DNA from 3 places in the Arthrobacter sp. P1_B9 genome. Region 2 is predicted to be linked to each of the others. Evidence: riboswitches for the same ligand, from Rfam matches in the RefSeq annotation. Region 2 holds a riboswitch; each other region holds the start of a gene.
What was found. A riboswitch is a leader RNA that binds a small molecule or an ion and turns the genes downstream of it on or off. The one in region 2 is predicted to bind S-adenosylmethionine.
Positions count from the first base shown of each region.

Region 1 (6,185 bases), on a different contig from region 2:
GGCGGCCATCGCCGCCAGCGCCCTGCTCCGCGGCAGCTATCACCTGTACCAGGGGTTCGGGCCGTTCATCGGCAACGCGGTGATGGGCGTCGTCTTCGCGCTGTTCTACATCCGGACCAAACGGGTGATGCCGCTGGTGATCGCCCACGCCATCCTGGACACTGTGGCGTTCGTGGGGTTCAGCCTGTTCGGCAAGGCCGTGGGCCTGGGCTGAGTTCCCCGCAAAGCAAGGCGGGGTCCCTTCGGGCCCATCCGGAGCCCCCGGACGGGCGCGAAGTGGCCTCGCGTTGCTTTTAGGAGCAGGCCTTAAATGATCTCGGCCGCCGTCTCCTAGGTGACATCGTTGGCACCTAAGAGATGGCGGCCGAAGCGTGGGGCGGGTGGAGCGTTAGATCGTGACCGCTCCGGAGGCGGTCTCGAAGGTGACAGAGAGGATGCCGGGAGTACCGTGCGGCGCGATCCAGTTCACGGCGACGTCTTCGAGCGGCTTTTCAACCGGTTCGCCCAGCCACTCCGTGACGCGCTCGGCCGAACCGGCAATGGTCAGTGCGGACATCTTGACATCGCTCGCGTAGGCGTTGGACGGGTGCAACTCCGGGTCGCCCTCCCACTTGAGCATGTATGGCACCTGGGGGTCGGCGATGAGCCCCAGGATGCCGATCTGCTTCCAGACCAATTCGCGGCCGTCGGGAAACTTCCGGTTGCCGTTGACGGCGGCGCGGCCGAGCCGCTCCTCGAACGGGGCCAGGTCGTCAACCTCGACGCACCAGCCCATCCAGCCGCCGCCGGCCTCGGAGCGTGCCCGGACGGCCTGGCCGAACGGGGCCTTGTCGGAGGCCGGGTGGTTCAGGACCTCCACGACTTCCAGGTACTTGTGTCCCGCGAGCGGGATAATCATGTTGCGTGTCCCGAAACGGGGGTGCACTCCACCCTTCACGGCTTCAACGCCGAGGGCAGACGCAATACGTTCAGTGGTGGCTGCCAAGCCATCGTGTTCACAGGCGTAAGAGACGTGATCCATGCGCATGCCATCATCTTGGCACTTTGTGATGGACCTCTCAGCTTAGGCTCCCCTAACCGTCATGGGACGTCCTGGGGCGCGGAACGCGGCGCCCCGGATGCTCCGTCACGGCGGCCGTCTTCATCTTCGTCACAAAGCTATCCAGGGCTCCGCCGCCATTCCTACACTGAAGTCAGGTCATGAGTGCCAGCGCACAGCCCCGGCTTGCTGGCCGGCAACCCTCGTATCGCGGTGGGGTGCCCCGGGTGAAGACCTGGCCGTCCGGCGCCCGCCGGAGGGCAAGCGCGGCGCCTGTTCCGGTTCGGGCCGAAAGCCCAGGCCGGTGCTGTGCCCAGTGACTCGAGGAGCACCAATGTCCAACGCCTGGTCCTTTGAAACCCGCCAGATCCACGCCGGCCAGGAGCCGGACAGCGCCACCGGCGCGCGTTCCCTGCCCATCTACCAGACGACGTCGTTCGTGTTCCCCAGCGCCGAAAGCGCCGCGAACCGCTTTGCGCTCGCCGAGCTCGCGCCCATCTACACCCGGATCGGCAACCCGACCCAGGACGCCGTCGAACAGCGCGTCGCCAGCCTGGAAGGCGGTCTCGCGGCGCTGCTGCTCAGCTCCGGCCAGGCCGCCGAGACGTTCGCCATCCTCAATATCGCCGAGGCCGGGGACCATGTGGTGGCCAGCCCGAGCCTCTATGGCGGAACCTACAACCTGCTCGCGCACACGCTGAAGAAGTTCGGCATCTCCGTGACCTTCGTGGCGGACCCGGACAACCTGGACCAGTGGCGGGATGCCGTCCAGCCCAACACCAAGCTGTTCTTCGGCGAAGTGGTCTCCAACCCCCGCCAGGACGTCCTGGACATCGAGGGCGTCTCCCGCGTGGCGCACGAGGCCGGCGTGCCGCTGGTGGTCGACAACACGCTCTCCACCCCCTACCTGATCCGGCCGATCGAGTGGGGCGCGGACATCGTGGTCCATTCCGCCACCAAGTACCTCGGCGGGCACGGCGCCGCGATCGCCGGCGTGATCGTGGACTCCGGCAACTTCGACTTTGGGAAGGACCCGGAGCGGTTCCCCGGCTTCAACACCCCGGACCCCACCTACAACGGCCTGGTCTACGCCCGCGACCTCGGAGCCGACGGCGCGCTGGGCGCGAACCTCTCCTACATCCTCAAGGCCCGGGTCCAGCTCCTGCGCGACCTCGGCTCCGCGGTGTCCCCGTTCAACGCCTTCCTCATCGCCCAGGGCATCGAAACGCTGAGCCTGCGCGTCGAGCGCCACGTGGCCAACGCCACGAAGGTGGCGCACTGGCTGGAGGGGCGGGACGACGTCGAATCAGTCGCCTACGCCGGGCTGCCGTCCAGCCTCTGGTACGAGCGCGGCCGCAAGTACGGGCCCAAGGGGACCGGCGCCGTCGTGGCGTTCAACATTGCAGGGGGAGCGGAGGCCGGCAAGCGGTTCGTCGATGCCCTCGAACTGCACTCGCACGTCGCGAACATCGGCGATGTCCGGTCGCTGGTGATCCATCCGGCGTCGACCACCCACAGCCAGCTCTCGCCCGAACAGCAAGTGATCGCCGGGGTGAACCCCGGGCTGGTGCGGCTTTCGGTGGGACTGGAGCACATCGACGACATCCTCGCGGACCTTGACGCCGGATTCCGCGCGGCCAAGTCCGCCTAGGCCGAAGCTCACGCCGAATTTCCCCACCTTTGCGGGCATGACACCGGGAATCGCCGGCACTCCGGGGCGACCCGCCGGTCACGGCTGTCAAGGTGGGGAGTCTGCGGTGCTGACTGGTCCGGCTGTCACATGGAAGTCATAATCTTCGTCATTTCCGCACCCCGTTTCGTAGACTCGTACCAGGTCATGAGTGCCAGCGACAGCCCCGGCTTGCTGGCCGGCAACCCTCCTTTTGCGGCGGGGTGCCCCGGGTGAAGACCTGGCCTGCCGGTCAGCTGACGGCGGGCAAGCGCCAAGATAGGTCCTCACATGACGATTGCCGTCACCCGCACGGGTGTTCCCGAAACCAAACCATCCCGGACCCCTGACGGGACCGTCCAGTTCGTCAGGATCGGTGATCTGCAGCTCGAATCCGGGACTCCGTTGCCGGATGTGGTGCTCGCCTACGAGACGTGGGGGACCCTGAACGCGGACGCCTCCAACGCCGTGCTCATTGAACACGCCCTGACCGGCGACACACACGTGACCCGCGGCGAGAGCGGGGAGCCCGGCTGGTGGGAACAGCTCGCCGGACCCGGGGCTCCCGTGGACACGGACAAGTATTTCGTCGTTTCGATCAACATCCTGGGCGGCTGCTACGGATCCACCGGACCTTCCACCCCGGCCCCCGACGGGCGCCCCTGGGGATCGCGGTTCCCGCTGGTCACCCTGCGGGACACCGCAGCTGCCGAGGCGCGGCTGGCCGATGCCCTGGGCATCGGCAGCTGGTACGCGGTGCTGGGCGGCTCGCTCGGCGGCGCGCGCGCCCTTGAATGGGCCGTCACGTTTCCCGGCCGGGTCCGGCGCTGCGCCGTGATTTCCGTCGGCGCCAGCAGCACCGCCGAACAGATTGCCTTCGCGCAGGCCCAGACGCTGGCCATCCGCCAGGACCCCCACTTCAAGGGCGGGGACTACTACGGCGGCCCGGAACCCGAAGCAGGGCTCGCCCTCGCCCGGCGCATCGCGCACATCACCTACCGCTCAGCGGCCGAACTGGACGGCCGGTTTGGCCGCAACGCCCAGGAGTCCGAGACGCCCCTGGAAGCCGGATCGCTGGCCGGACGCGGGCGCTACCAGGTGGAAAGCTACCTGGACCACCAGGGCAGCAAACTGGCCCGGCGTTTCGACGCGAACAGCTACATCGCGATCACCGAAGCCCTCATGAGCCACGATGTGTGCCGGGGGCGCGGAAGCCTCGGGGAGGCACTGGCTCCGGCCACCGCCGAATTCCTGGTGGCGGCCGTGGACTCGGACCGCCTGTATTTCCCGGCCCAGTCCCGTCAACTGGCAGAGGCCCTGCCGGGCGGCCCGGAACTGCACATCATTGAAGCGCCGATCGGCCACGACGGCTTCCTGACCGAAATCGGCCAGCTCAGCGGGCAGCTCCGGGGGACCTTCTTCGGCCACTAGGCCGGCCCGCTTGTGCATTTTTGCAGATGCGCTCTGCACTAATGGCCGTTGAGGCTCAGGGCGGGAGCGTCCATACTCATGGGGAATGACGCCATGTGCCCTACATCACGGGCGTCCTCAGTCCAATGGTCCGCAGGGTGTCGAAGGCGACACCGAAGGAGTTCACATGAGCACGGAAAACGCCGCGACAACGCGCGCAGACGAGCCGGACGTCAAAACGTCCGGACTGAAGAAGGTAGTAACGGCCTCCATGGCCGGCACGGTGGTGGAGTGGTATGAATTCTTCCTCTACGCCTCCGCCGCCACGCTGGTCTTCGGCAAGACGTTCTTCCCCAATTCGGGCACGGAACTCGACGGCATTATCGCCGCGTTCCTGACCTACGCCGTCGGATTCGTCGCCCGCCCGATCGGCGGCATCGTCTTCGGCCACTTCGGCGACAAGTTCGGCCGCAAGCAGCTGCTCCAGGTCAGCATCCTCCTGGTGGGCGTTTCCACCTTCCTGATGGGCTGCCTGCCCACCTTCGCGCAGATCGGCTACTGGGCCCCGGCGCTGCTGGTCTTCCTGCGCTTCGCCCAGGGCTTCGCCGTCGGCGGCGAATGGGGCGGCGCCGTCCTCCTCGTCGCCGAGCACAGCCCCAGCAAGTCCCGCGGGTTCTGGGCCAGCTGGCCCCAGTCTGCCGTTCCGCTCGGCAACCTGCTCGCCACCGCCGTGCTGTTCACGCTGTCCTCCGTGCTGTCCTCCGCCGACTTCCTCAGCTGGGGCTGGCGCGTCGCCTTCTGGCTCTCCGCCGTGATCGTGCTGGTCGGCTACTACATCCGCACCAAGGTCCAGGACGCCCCCATCTTCCTGGAGGCCCAAAAGGAAGTCGAGGTTGAGAACAAGGGCTACGGCGTGGCCGAAGTATTCCGCCGCTACCCGCGCGGCGTCTTCACCGCGATGGGCCTGCGCTTCGCCGAGAACATCCTCTACTACCTCGTGGTCACGTTCTCGATCACGTACCTGAAGGTCGTCGTCCAGACGGACACCTCGCGGATCCTGCTGCTGCTGCTCGTGGCGCACCTCGTCCACTTCGCCGTGATTCCGATGGTCGGCAGGCTCTCGGACAACGTCGGCCGCAAGCCCGTCTACATGGCCGGCGCCATCCTCGGCGGCACGTGGGGCTTCTTCGCCTTCCCGATGATGGATACCAAGAACGACTTCATCATCCTCGCTGCGATCACCATCGGCCTGCTGTTCCACTCCCTGATGTACGCCGGCCAGCCGGCGCTCATGGCCGAAATGTTCCCGACCCGGATGCGCTACTCCGGTGTCTCGCTGGGCTACCAGGTCACCTCGATTGTGGCCGGTTCGCTGGCTCCGATCATCGCCGTCGCGCTCCTGAGCCAGTACAAGTCCTCGGTCCCGGTCGCCATCTACCTCCTCGGCGCCTGTGTGGTCACTTTGGTTGCGGTGTTCTTCCTGAAGGAAACCCGCGGCATTTCTCTCCGCGACGTCGACGCCGCCGACGCCCGTGGCACCGCCGACCTCCTCGCCGCCAGCAAGCGGTAATCCTCACCGGCCTCACCAGACCCGGTGGGGGCAGACTGCCCGGATCCGCGCACCGCGCGGACCCGGGCAGTCTGCGTTAACTCGGCAGGCTAACGCCGCAGGTTAACGCGGCAGGCTAACGCCGCAGGCACCAGTCCGGCTGCGCTGGCGCCTCAGGCGGACAGCACATCCTGCCGCTCCCGGATTTCGCCGCGAATCGCCTCCAGCACGGCACGGACCGGGGCCGAACGCAGCGCCTCGGGCCGGGCCACAGCCCAGATGGGCAGCTGGCGCTGGAAGTCGTCCGGCAGGACGGGCAGAAATTCCGGCCGGCCCGCCACGAGGAAATTGGGGAGCAGGCCTATCCCGGCGCCCCGCCGGACGGCCTCCAGCTGGGCGAAGACGCTTGTGGCCTGGAAGCTGGACCGCGGCACCGGCAGCTGCGTTGAACGGTGGCCCAGCTCGGCGACCTGGAGCGCCGATTCCACGTAGGAGACAAAGCCGTGTTGCCGGACGTC
Region 1 is NZ_JBFUAA010000007.1:40,940-47,124, forward strand. Features, by position in the region: gene AC1D1A_RS11450 (CPBP family intramembrane glutamic endopeptidase) at 1-214, shown strand, start outside; gene AC1D1A_RS11455 (VOC family protein) at 389-1,027, opposite strand; SAM riboswitch class IV at 1,197-1,312, shown strand; gene AC1D1A_RS11460 (bifunctional o-acetylhomoserine/o-acetylserine sulfhydrylase) at 1,374-2,690, shown strand; SAM riboswitch class IV at 2,873-2,988, shown strand; gene metX (homoserine O-acetyltransferase MetX) at 3,000-4,139, shown strand; gene AC1D1A_RS11470 (MFS transporter) at 4,306-5,688, shown strand; gene AC1D1A_RS11475 (LysR family transcriptional regulator) at 5,841-6,185, opposite strand, start outside.
Region 1: linked by a shared signal. The riboswitch ahead of metX (homoserine O-acetyltransferase MetX) and the one ahead of AC1D1A_RS00610 (aminotransferase class V-fold PLP-dependent enzyme) in region 2 are both predicted to bind S-adenosylmethionine.

Region 2 (6,185 bases):
GCCCCATGGGCACCATTATCGAGGCCCTCGCCGGCCTGGGTGTGGCAGTCACCGCACCTGACGGCGGTCCGGCGTCGTCGTTGCCGTTCACGGTGCACGGCTCGGGCGAGGTGCGCGGCGGCCACCTGGTCATCGATGCCAGCGCTTCGTCCCAGTTCGTCTCCGCCCTGCTGCTGGCCGGGGCGCGCTTCACCGAGGGACTCCACCTGGAGCACGTCGGCAAGCCCGTGCCGAGCCTGGACCACATCAACATGACCGTGGCCGTGCTGCGCGGCGCGGGCGTGGCGGTCGACGACTCGGTGCCGAACCACTGGGTTGTCTCCCCCGGCCCGATCCGCGCCTTCGACGTCCGGATCGAGCAGGACCTCTCGAACGCCGGACCCTTCCTCGCGGCGGCCCTGGCCACCGGCGGCACCGTGCGGATCCCGAACTGGCCTGCAGAAACCACCCAGGTGGGTGATCTATGGCGCGGAATCCTGACCGCTATGGGCGCCACGGTGACGGTTGACGGCGGCACCCTGACCGTCAGCGGGGGCCCGGAGATCAAGGGCGGCGACTTCGACGAAACCAGCGAACTCGCCCCCACCGTTGCCGCGCTGTGCGCCCTCGCCACCGGCCCCTCACGGCTGGGCGGCATCGCCCACCTCCGCGGCCATGAAACGGACCGGCTCGCCGCCCTCGTCGCCGAAATCAACCGCCTCGGCGGCGACGCCGAAGAAACCCCCGACGGCCTCATCATCCGCCCGGCCGCGCTGCACGGCGGCGTCGTGCACAGCTACGCGGACCACCGCATGGCAACCGCCGGCGCCATCCTCGGCCTTGCCGTAGCCGGCGTGGAAGTCGAGGACATCGCAACCACGGCCAAGACCATGCCCGATTTCCCGCAACTCTGGGAAGCGATGCTGGCCCAGGGACCCGCCGCAGATGAGGACACCGCCGGTGGCACGCAGCACTGATTCCTGGGACGAGTCCGACGTCCGGATCCGGCCGAACAAGAAGGGCACACGGCCCCGCACCAAGGACCGGCCCAGCTACGATGACGCCGTCACCGGACGCATCATCACCGTTGACCGCGGCCGCTACACCGCCGTCGTCGGCGAGGGGACCGCGGACGAACGCAAGATCATCGCGGCCCGGGCCCGGGAACTGCGCCGCAACCCGGTGGTTGCCGGCGACTTCGTCTCCCTGGTCGGGGATGTCACCGGCGAGCCCGACACCCTGGCGCGGCTGGTCAAGATCCAGGACCGCAAGACGCTGCTGCGCCGCAGCGCCGACGACACGGACCCGATCGAACGTGCCGTCGTGGCCAACGCCGACCAGCTGGTGGTGGTGGTCGCCGCCGCCAACCCCGAGCCGCGGACCGGTTTCATCGACCGCGCGCTGGTGGCCGCGTACGACGCCGGCATTGAGCCGCTGCTGCTCGTCACCAAGGCCGATGTCAAGGATCCCGCCGAGCTGCTGTCCAACTACCAGCACCTCGACTTCCCCGTCATCATCTCCAAGACCGCCGACTCCGCCGCTTCCGGCATCGACGCCCGCTCCGACGACGGGCTTTCCGCCCGGCTCGACAAGGACGCGGTATCCCAGCTGCGCGACTACCTCGACGGCAAGGTCACCGTGATGCTGGGCCATTCCGGCGTCGGCAAGTCCACCATGGTCAACGCCCTGACCGGGGCGGAGCGGGCCACGGGAGGCGTGAACGCGGTAACCGGCCGCGGCCGCCACACGTCCTCCTCGGCACTGGCGCTCAAAGTCAACGATGCCCCGGCCGGCAGCTGGATCATCGACACCCCCGGCATCCGGTCCTTCGGCCTGGCCCACGTGGACCCGGACCGGATCCTGCGTTCCTTCCCGGATCTGGAACCGGGCACCGATGATTGCGAACGCGGCTGCAAGCATGACTCCACCGCCGTCAACTGCGGCGTCGACAAGTGGGTTGCGGCCGGGCACGCGGGGCCCTCGGGACCGGCCAGGCTCGCGTCCCTGCGCCGGCTGCTGGGCACGGACCCGCGGATGGAAGCGCAGGAAACCAAGGAACTGGGCACCGTCTCCTAGCCGGACCGGCAACGGGGCGGCGGCGCCGTGCCGCGGCTTCCCGCCCGGCAGCCCGGTTTGACGGTAGTTTGGAACCATGAGCCAACCCGCTTCGAGCTACAACGATGACCTGCGCCTTGCCCATGTACTGGCAGATTCGGTCGATTCCCAGACCATGAGCCGCTTCAAGGCACTCGACCTTCGGATCGAGACGAAGCCCGACCTCACACCCGTCACCGATGCCGACAAGTCCGCGGAAGAGGCCATCCGCGGCCAGCTCTCCCGGTCACGTCCGCGTGACGCGGTCCTGGGCGAAGAATTCGGCAGCTCGGGCCATGGTTCCCGCCGGTGGATCATCGACCCGATCGACGGCACGAAGAACTTTGTCCGCGGCGTCCCGGTCTGGGCCACCCTGATCGCCCTCGTCGATGAGGGCGAGCCGGTGGTCGGCGTCGTCAGCGCGCCGGCACTGGGCAAGCGCTGGTGGGCCGCCAAGGGTGCGGGCGCCTACACGGGCCGCTCGCTCGCCGCCGCCACACGGTTGAAGGTATCCAACGTCTCCAATCTCGAGGACGCCTCGCTGTCCTACTCCAGCCTTGGCGGCTGGAAGGAACGCGGGAACCTGGATGAGTTCCTGGGCCTGACCGAGGAAGTGTGGCGGACCCGCGCGTACGGTGACTTCTGGTCGTACTGCCTCGTGGCCGAGGGCGCCGTGGACATCGCCTGCGAACCCGAGCTGAACCTCTATGACATGGCCGCCCTGGTGCCGATCGTGACCGAGGCCGGCGGCCGCTTCACCTCGCTCGAAGGCGAGGACGGCCCCTTCGGCGGCAACGCCCTGGCCACCAATTCGATCCTGCACTCGGAAGTGCTCAAGCGGCTCAACCCCGGACTCGACGACCTCTTTCAGGCCCACCCGAACAACTGATCCGCGCCCGTAATAATCCGCTTCACAATCGGCGGCTGCCTTTTCCCGGGCTGCGCCGATGTCCTACGCTCGATGCAGGTCACGAGTGCCAGCGCTAAACCCCGGTTTGCTGGCCGGCAACCCTCCAGTCGCGGTGGGGTGCCCCGGGTGACGACCTGGCCGGTCCGGAACGGACCCGGCAAGCGCGGATTCCCACGGTGTGGGGTCCTGTTCGAGTGAGGTCCCATGACAACTGCCATTTTCCCCGCCGCCACTGAATTCCAAGCACGGCTTGCCCTCGCGGCCCGCCCGCTGGCAGCCGTCACCGGGGCCGAAATCCAGGCCCCGCTGATCACCGGCGGCCACGCGCGCTACGCCAACCTCGACTACGGCGCCTCCGCACCGGCCCTGTCCGTGGTCTCGGCCTACCTGAACGAAATCCTGCCGTACTACGCAAGCGTGCACCGCGGCGCCGGCTACGCATCACAGATCAGCACCTCCGTCTACGAGAACGCCCGGGACATCGTGCGGGACTTCGTGGGCGGCCGGCCCGGCGATTCCGTGATCTTCACGCGCAACACCACCGATTCCCTGAACCTGCTGGCCGGCTGCCTGCCGCTGCGCGACGGGCGGCCCGCGGGCGAGGTCCTCTACCTCGACATCGAACACCACGCCAACCTCCTGCCCTGGCAGAATGTCCCGCACCGCAGCGTCGTGGCCGCCGCCACCCTCGCGGCCACCGTGGACCGGCTGCGCGACGAACTCGCCCGCGGCGGCGTCGGCCTGCTGGCCGTCACCGGCGCCTCCAACGTCACCGGGGAGATCCTCCCGATCCGGACCCTGGCCGCACTGGCGCACGAATACGGCGCCAGGATCGTTGTCGACGCCGCCCAGCTCGCCCCGCACCGGCGGATCAATATCGCCGCGGACGACGTCGATTACCTCGCCTTCTCGGGACACAAGCTGTACGCCCCGTTCGGCGCCGGCGTGCTGGTGGGGCGGACGGACTGGCTCGACGCCGGCACCCCGCACCTGGCCGGCGGCGGCGCGGTTCGCGATGCCCGGCTCGACTCCGTCAGCTGGACCACGGGACCTGCCCGGCACGAGGGCGGCTCGCCGAACGTCCTCGGCGCGGCGGCCCTCGCCCGTGCCACCCAGGTCATTGCGGCCCTGGACCCGGAGCAGTGGCAGGCCCACGAGGACGCCATCCGGTCCTTCCTCGTCGAGGGCCTCCAGGGCATCGAGGGAGTAACCGTGCACCGGATCTTTGCCGATTCGGCTTCCGATTCTTCCTTCGCTTCTTCCACTGGAGGCGATCAGCCGGACACCGGCACGATCGGCGTCGTGAACTTTTCCGTGGAAGGCTACGACGCCGGACTGGTGGCCGCCTACCTGTCGGCCGAACACGGCATTGGCCTGCGCGACGGCCGCTTCTGCGCCCACCCGCTGCTCAAGCGGCTCGGCCTGCCCGCCGGCTCCCTGCGGGCCAGCTTCGGCCTCGGCTCACGGCTGGAGGACGCCGAACGCCTGCTGGCCGGCCTGCAGCAGCTGCGGCAGAACGGACTCGGCTGGGATTACGTGGTGGACGCGGGCCGCTGGGTGCCGGCCAACGATACCCGCAGCTATCCCCACTGGGCGCCGAACACCCCGGGCACCGCCGGCGCTGCGCCCTGCACCCTCGACTAGGCAGGATCGGGGCCCGGCGCGGGTGCGGTAAATTCGAAAGGTATCTGAAACCAGCAGGACCTTCCCGAAGGAGATCGCACGTGGCAAGCGCCGGCCCCAGGCTGCACAGCGGAGCTAGGCTCCACAGCGGACCGAAGCTGCACAGCGAGCGGCGCCAGGAACTCGGACAAAGCTTCCAGGACGGCGGGGAGCACTACGAGCGCGTCCGCCCCGGCTATCCGCAGGAGTCAGCCGACTGGCTGGTCCCGGCGGGAGCCAGGGACGCCGCGGACATTGGCGCTGGCACCGGGAAGTTCACCTCCCTTTTGGCAGTACGCGGACTGGCCACGGTGGCCGTGGACCCCTCTGCCGACATGCTTGAGCAGTTGCGCCGGACCCTGCCGGACGTCACCGCCATCGAGGGCAGCGCCGAGGACACCGGTCTCGAGCCGGAGTCCTTTGACCTGGTCACGGTCGCCCAGGCGTGGCACTGGTGCGACCCCGGCCTGGCCAGCACCGAGATTGCCCGGATCCTGCGGCCGCACGGCGTGCTGGGCCTGATCTGGAACCAGCTGGACACCAGCGTGCCCTGGGTGCACCGGCTCTCCCGGATCATGCATGCAGGGGACGTCCACAAGCCAAACTTCCGTCCGGCCGTGGGCCCCGAGTTCACCGGACTGGAGAGCCACCTGACGCGCTGGGAGGATTCCGTCACGGCGGAGGACATCCAGGAGTTGGCCAAGTCCCGCAGCTACTATCTCGCGGCATCGGACTCCACCCGGGCCAAGGTCACCGCCAACCTCCTCTGGTACCTGAACGAGCACCTGGGACATATGCCTGGCGAGGTGCTCCGGCTGCCCTACCTGACCCAGACGTGGCGGGCCTTCCGGGGCTGATGCACGCTCACCCCGGTTTCCCCCGGATTGCACGCAGCGCCCGCCGGGCTTATTGTTTCGGTATGCCTAATAAATTCTTATAGGCACACGAAACTTTGACACCGGCTGTTTTCCGGCCGGCGCCGATCATCGCGTCAACGCCGACGCGCCAATCACAGGAGCTGGCAGTGCTGGAGCTAACGGGACACGGGCAACCGGCGCAGGACGCCCCCACTTACAAACACCCGGGGGCCCGGAGGGCGCTGATCGGCCTGTTGGGACCGGCCTTCGTGGCGTCGATCGCCTACGTGGACCCCGGAAACGTGGCCGCCAACCTGACCGCCGGAGCGCAGTACGGCTATCTGCTGGTGTGGGTCCTCGTGGCCGCCAACGTCATGGCCGTGCTCGTCCAGTACCAGTCCGCCAAGCTCGGGATCGTCACGGGCAAGAGCCTTCCGGAGATCCTTGGTGAACGGCTCAAGCCGTTCTGGCGCCGCGCCTTCTGGGTGCAGGCCGAAGTTGTCGCCGCCGCCACCGATCTCGCGGAGGTGGTGGGCGGCGCAATTGCCCTGTACCTGCTTTTCGGCCTGCCCCTCCCCCTTGGCGCCGTGATTGTCGGCGCCGTGTCGATGCTCCTGCTCGCGGTCCAGGCCCGGCAGAAACAGCGGCCGTTCGAATTCATCATCATGTTCCTGCTCGGCATC
Region 2 is NZ_JBFUAA010000001.1:141,440-147,624, reverse strand. Features, by position in the region: gene aroA (3-phosphoshikimate 1-carboxyvinyltransferase) at 1-956, shown strand, start outside; gene rsgA (ribosome small subunit-dependent GTPase A) at 940-2,055, shown strand; gene hisN (histidinol-phosphatase) at 2,132-2,962, shown strand; SAM riboswitch class IV at 3,040-3,153, shown strand; gene AC1D1A_RS00610 (aminotransferase class V-fold PLP-dependent enzyme) at 3,188-4,627, shown strand; gene AC1D1A_RS00605 (class I SAM-dependent methyltransferase) at 4,708-5,502, shown strand; gene AC1D1A_RS00600 (Nramp family divalent metal transporter) at 5,670-6,185, shown strand, end outside.

Region 3 (6,185 bases), on a different contig from region 2:
CTGATGGCCACGGACCTGGGCGCCACCCGCGGCGACGGTGTTTTCGAATCCCTCCTGGCCGTCGGCGGCCGGCCCCGCAAGATCCAGGCGCACCTGACCCGGCTGGCGGGCTCTGCCCGGCTTCTGGAGCTGGACATCCCCGCCGAGGACGCATGGCGGCGGGCGGTGGAAACCGCCATCCGCGAGTTCCGGGGGCAGGAACCCGCCGCGGCTGCAACGGGCGGCGCGGAGCAGGACGAGGTGGTGGTGAAGCTGATTGTCACCCGCGGGCCGGAGGGCGCGGCTGCCCCCACATGCTGGGTCCAGGCCTCCGCCCCGGCGGCCGCGGGACGGCGGCAGCGCGAGACCGGGATCGACGTCATCCTGCTCGACCGCGGCTACGACAGTGAAGTCGGCGAGCGCGCCCCGTGGCTCCTGCTCGGCGCCAAGACCCTTTCGTACGCCGTGAACATGGCGGCGCTGCGCTACGCCCACCGGCAGGGCGCCGACGACGTCATCTTCACGTCCGCGGATGGCCGGGTGCTGGAAGGTCCGACGTCGACCGTTCTGCTGGCCCACCTGGAAACCTCGGACGACGGCGCCGGCGGCGTCCGCACCATCCGGCGGCTCATCACTCCCCAGCTGGACAGCGGCATCCTGCCCGGCACGTCACAGGGCGCCCTGTTCACCGCCGCCAAGGCCGCCGGCTGGGAGCTGGGTTACGGCCCGCTGGAGCCGAAGGACCTGCTGGACGCCGACGCGGTCTGGCTGATCTCCAGCATCCGGCTCCTGGCCCCGGTGAACCACATCGACGGGCAGGAAATCGGCACCCCGGAACTGCGGCGCCAGCTCACGGCCGAACTCAACGCCCTCTTCGCGACCATCGAATAGCAACGCGGGGTCAGTTACGGCCCATCCCATGTCCCCGGATGGGCCGTAAGTGACCCCGCGTTGGTGTTGCGCTCACCCCAGGGCGTCTGCGGGCACTGCCGGGCACAGGCGGAACGAGGCCGGGTTGAACGCCGGGAGCATGAAGGTTGCGAGCACGGCGTCGAGCATTTCCGGGGCCCAGGTGCTGTTCTCCCCCAGGGTCGCGCAGACACCCAGCACCACGGGCGTTCCGTCGGTGCGGCGGCGGATCTGGACCTGGACCGGCCCGGTCAGCCCGAGCGTGCGGACGGCGGCCAGGCCCAGCTTGCGCACATCCCCGGCCTGGTTCGCCGGCACCCTGCGGCTGACCTCGTCGCTGCCGGCGCGTCCATACGGAGTCCTGGTCTTCTCGAGGACCACCGCCACCGGCGCCATCGCGTTGCGTGCCGGGGTGCCGAACACCAGGCACACATAGTCGGCGCCCGGGATAAATTCCTGGACCAGTTGCCCCGCCGGCATGTTCTTCCAGCTAACGGAGTCGGTTCCGGCCAGCAGGTGGATCCCATGGGAGCCTTTGAAGACCCGCGGCTTGACCACCACGGGGCCGCTGAGGCCGGCGAGGGAAGCCGGCGCGGCGGCGAGGTCGCCCGGAACCGCGAACCGGGGCACCGGGATGCCGGCCGCTTGCAGCGCCCAGGTGGCGAACAGGTGGTCGTTGGCGAGGGCAACCGCGGCGGGGTCGGCCACGATGATCCGCACGTCCTGGGCGAATCCCGCGCGGGCCGCGGCCAGGACCGGGAGTTCCACGGTGAGGGTCGGAATGATGACGTTGATGGCTTCGCGGTCCACCACCCGGCGCAGGTCCAGGACCATGTCCGGGTTCGTCGCCGGCAGGAGCCTGACCGCGGCGGCGGGAGCCTCCCCGGCCTGACGGGTGTCGGCACGGGCGTCGGAGCCGAGGTACGGGAGGCCCCGGGCTTCGAGCAGGGCCGCGACGGCCCGTCCGGCGGCGCTTGTAATCCCGGTAACGAGTATGCGCGGGCCCACGATTGCTCCATTCCGCCGTCACCGGCCGGACCGCGGCTGCGGCTCCGACCGTTCCAGCCACCGATTCCCAGACAGCTTGTTGATGGACAGACGAGTCGATTCCGGGACTGCTTGATTCACACATTGCTCGAATCACCTGCAGCTCCGGCCGACTCGTCGGACCTAATCCCCCCAGTAAACGGCGAAACGTCCCGGCAGACACGAGTGGGCTGTACCCGAAACTGGAGCCCGCCACTACTCGCCCGGGCCGCGGTCCGGTTACGGAACATGACGACGGCGGCGGTGCGGGCCGGCGTCGCAGGTGTTACGTTTTTGGGGAGTAATGAGAACCGGTGCCAAGCCCTGACTGGCCGGTCGGCAACCCTCCCTTTCGCGGCGGGGTGCCTCAGGTGAATACTCGGCATTCGAGAATTCGAGCTGCAAGCGTGAAAGAGGAGATCCGTCGTGCCCGACACGTCAATACCCACAACAGCCGCACCCGGCACAGCACCCGGTTCAGCATCCGGGGGCGAGGAGAGGCTGGCCTACCGCCTGTTCACCGGGGCGGATGACCGCGCCTTTTGCGAGCGGGTGTCAGCCGCCCTGGCCGAGGGCTACGTGCTGCATGGAAGCCCCGCCGCCAGCTTCAACGGAAGCACCGTGATCGTGGCGCAGGCGCTGGTCCTGCCGGCCGCGATTGCCAGTGCGGACGCCGCCGTGGCCAATGCGGTTGATGAGCTCGACGCCGACGAATTTGGCGCCGACGGGGCCTTCGCGGGCCACGCATGAGCTACGCCGGAGACCTCAGCCCGCAGGAGGCGTGGGCCAAGCTGGAGGCCGGAGCCATCCTGGTGGATGTCCGGACCGAGGGCGAATGGGCCCACATCGGCATCCCGGACACCGCGGCCGCGGGCGAGAGCCGCAACGATCCGCTCTTCATCCAGTGGAACCTCGCTGGCGGCACGCCGAACCCGCACTTCGTGGAACAGCTAAGGCAGCAGGCGCCGGAGGACACCGCCGTCGAACTGGTGTTCCTTTGCCGTTCCGGGGCCCGGTCGATCGCGGCCGCGACGGCCGCGACGGCCGCCGGCTACACCTCGTACAACGTCCTTGAGGGCTTCGAAGGCGAGACCGACCGCTTTGGCGAACGCACCGTCAATGGCTGGAAGAACCGCGGCCTGCCCACCAACCTCGGAAAGATCTAAGTGACTTTCAATCCCGACGCCGCCGGCTGGGCGGCCGACACCCAGGCCGTCCGTGGCGGCCTTGACCGCACCGGCTTCCAGGAAACCACCGAGCCGATCTTCCTCAATTCAGGATTCGTCTACGAGACCGCGGCCGCCGCCGAGCGCGCCTTCACCGGTGAGGACGAGCGCTTCGTCTACTCCCGCTACGGCAACCCCTCCGTCGCCACCTTCCAGGAGCGGCTCCGGCTGCTCGAGGGAACGGAGGCGTGTTTCGCGACGGCGTCCGGCATGTCCGCCGTCTTCACCGCCCTGGGCGCGCTGTTGGCGGCCGGCGACCGGGTGGTCGCGGCCCGCTCGCTGTTCGGCTCGTGCTTCGTGATCCTCAACGAAATCCTGCCGCGCTGGGGTGTCGAGACGGTCTTCGTGGACGGCCCGGACCTGGAGCAGTGGAAATCCGCGCTGTCCGAGCCGACCACGGCGGTGTTCTTCGAGTCGCCGTCGAACCCGATGCAGGAAATCGTGGACATCGCCGCCGTGAGCAAACTGGCGCACGCGGCCGGCGCCACGGTGGTGGTTGACAACGTCTTCGCCACCCCGCTGCTCCAGCGCTGCGGCGACCTCGGCGCGGACGTGGTGGTCTACTCCGGCACCAAGCACATCGACGGCCAGGGCCGCGTCCTGGGCGGGGCCATCCTGGGCACCAAGGAATTCATCGACGGGCCCGTCAAGCAGCTCATGCGGCACACCGGTCCGGCGCTTTCGGCGTTCAACGCCTGGGTGCTCACCAAGGGCCTGGAGACTATGGCCCTGCGCGTCAACCATTCCTCGGCCTCCGCGCTGCGGCTGGCCGAATGGCTCGAGGGACAGCCCGCGGTCGGCTGGGTAAAGTACCCGCTGCTGCCGTCCCACCCGCAGTACCCGCTCGCAGTGCAGCAGATGAAGGCCGGCGGGACCGTGCTCACCCTGGAGCTGCAGCCCTCCCCCGGGCGCACGGCGAAGCAGGCCGCGTTCGCACTCCTGGACGCGCTGCGGATCATCGACATCTCCAACAACCTGGGGGACGCCAAGACGCTCATCACGCACCCGGCCACCACCACGCACCGCGCGATGGGCCCGGAAGGCCGCGCGGCGATCGGGCTCAGCGACGGCGTGGTCCGGCTCTCGGTGGGCCTGGAGGATGTGGAGGACCTGATCCGCGACCTCGGCCAGGCGCTCAAGCAGGTCTAGGCGCTCAAACAGGTCTAAACACTCAAGCAGGTCCAGGGCCATGGCCGCTCAGGCCCAGGCCGCCTTGAGCGCCCGCCAGGCGTCGTCGTCGAGCATACTGGACGGTGTGACGGCGACGGCGGCCGCCCCGCCGGAGACAGACGCCTCCAGCCCGGCCGCCAGGTCCGCGGCGGAGATGCGCCCGTCCTTGGCCCACATCCCGACCGAGATGGCGAACTTCCCGGACCGCTTCGCCATGGCCGCGGCCAGCTCGGCGGAGTAGGCCGGAGCGGCGTCGTTGAGCCCGAAGTAGTCCCACAAGACCAGCCGGTCCGCGGCCGCGGCGAGCAGCCCGTAGTCATGGCCGCTCTCCGGCCGGTCGCCGGCGGGATCGTCCCACGGCGCCCGGACGTCCATGTCGAGCGTGGCACCGTTCGCGTGGGCGGCCGCCGCCGCCTTGGCCACGATGGCCGCCACCGCCTTCGACCGCCAGGCCCCGAGGCTCGGGTGTTCGACGTCGATGTCCCCGTTCGCGAGCCGCGGCCAGTCCGTCCCGCCGCTGGCCAGCCGGTAGGAATCGCGGTCGTCGCCGCCGTAGGTGTTGTTATCGAACATCAGTTCCGTCAAGGCCACGGCGTCCGGCTGGTACCGCCTGGTCACCTCGGCCACCAAGTCGACCAGCCGCTCCCCGACGGGTCCCGTCGTGAGTGCGCTGACGCTGGCGAACTCCGTGGAGCGGGTGCCGTCGAAGTTGATGCCGGCCAGGCCCGGGTTGGTACGGATCCAGCCGGGGATCAGCAGGTCGATGGTCAGTGTGATCCTGCGTTTCCTGCCATCACCGCCGGTCCCCAGTGCCTTGACCGCTTCGGCCACGTGGTCACGGCCCGGGACGGCCTCCACCTCGGGGTGGGCGTCCCAAGGGAACGCCGTCCAGTCCAGCCGCCCCACGCTGATGGTGACGCTGTTGGCGTTGACCTCATCGAGCCGTCTGGCCAGTTCCGGCAGCGTCGAGGCGGCGTCGACCACAGTTTCGTAGCCGACGCCGACAGTGCGCTCCGCGGCGGGCGCCGTGGGTCCCTGCGGCCCGCCGCACCCAGTGGCAGAAAGGGCCAGCACCGACAGGAGCACGAGGGCAGGGAAGGCAGCCGGTCTGCGCCTCAAACGCTGACGTCCGGGCGCACCGCCGGGGCGGTGACGCTGACCACACCGGTCCGCGTCAGCTTGTTCCAGTGCGCCTCCTTGCCACGGAGTTCCTGCACCAGCGCGGCCACCATAGTCAGGCTCGTAAACACGGAATAGAGCGGGATGAGCGGGAGCGCCCAGGCGTGCCGCAGGTCCTTCCACGCCCTGTTCATGGCCAGGGCAAACACCGTGAGCAGCAACGTGATGAACAGGCCCACCCAGCCAAGGATTGCCCAGACGTCCGCGCCGAACGGACTGCGGCCCAGCGCCGTGAGGAAGACCAGATCCACGAGTACCAGGATCTGGAGCACCGGGAGCACCACCATGGTGATGGTGTTGAACAGCAGGTACGCGCCGAACTGTCCGTGCCGGAGGTTGCCGATCATGCGCTTGTGCACACCCATGGTCTGCAGCAGCCCGCGGGCCCAGCGGACGCGCTGGCGCCAGAGCGCCCGGACCGTTGACGGCGACTCGGCATAGACCAGCGCGCGCGGGGCGAAGACCACCCGGTAGCCTGCCTTGTGCACCCGCCAGGTGAGTTCCAGGTCCTCGCCTACCGTGTCTTCGCGGAACGGCCCGATCTCCTCCAGGATCCGGCGGGGGAACGCCCCAATGTTGCCGGAGACGATCGGGAGGCAGCCGATCATGGTCAGGGCGCGCCTGACCATCCCGGTGCCGACATGGCTGATGAAGGCCAGCATCCGGGTCTGGACCCGGTCCAGGTTTACCGGCCTG
Region 3 is NZ_JBFUAA010000008.1:137,161-143,345, forward strand. Features, by position in the region: gene AC1D1A_RS13045 (aminodeoxychorismate lyase) at 1-870, shown strand, start outside; gene AC1D1A_RS13050 (ATP-grasp domain-containing protein) at 943-1,896, opposite strand; SAM riboswitch class IV at 2,215-2,328, shown strand; gene AC1D1A_RS13055 (DUF1737 domain-containing protein) at 2,356-2,664, shown strand; gene AC1D1A_RS13060 (rhodanese-like domain-containing protein) at 2,661-3,080, shown strand; gene AC1D1A_RS13065 (O-succinylhomoserine sulfhydrylase) at 3,081-4,289, shown strand; gene AC1D1A_RS13070 (hypothetical protein) at 4,338-5,429, opposite strand; gene AC1D1A_RS13075 (glycosyltransferase family 2 protein) at 5,426-6,185, opposite strand, start outside.
Region 3: linked by a shared signal. The riboswitch ahead of AC1D1A_RS13055 (DUF1737 domain-containing protein) and the one ahead of AC1D1A_RS00610 (aminotransferase class V-fold PLP-dependent enzyme) in region 2 are both predicted to bind S-adenosylmethionine.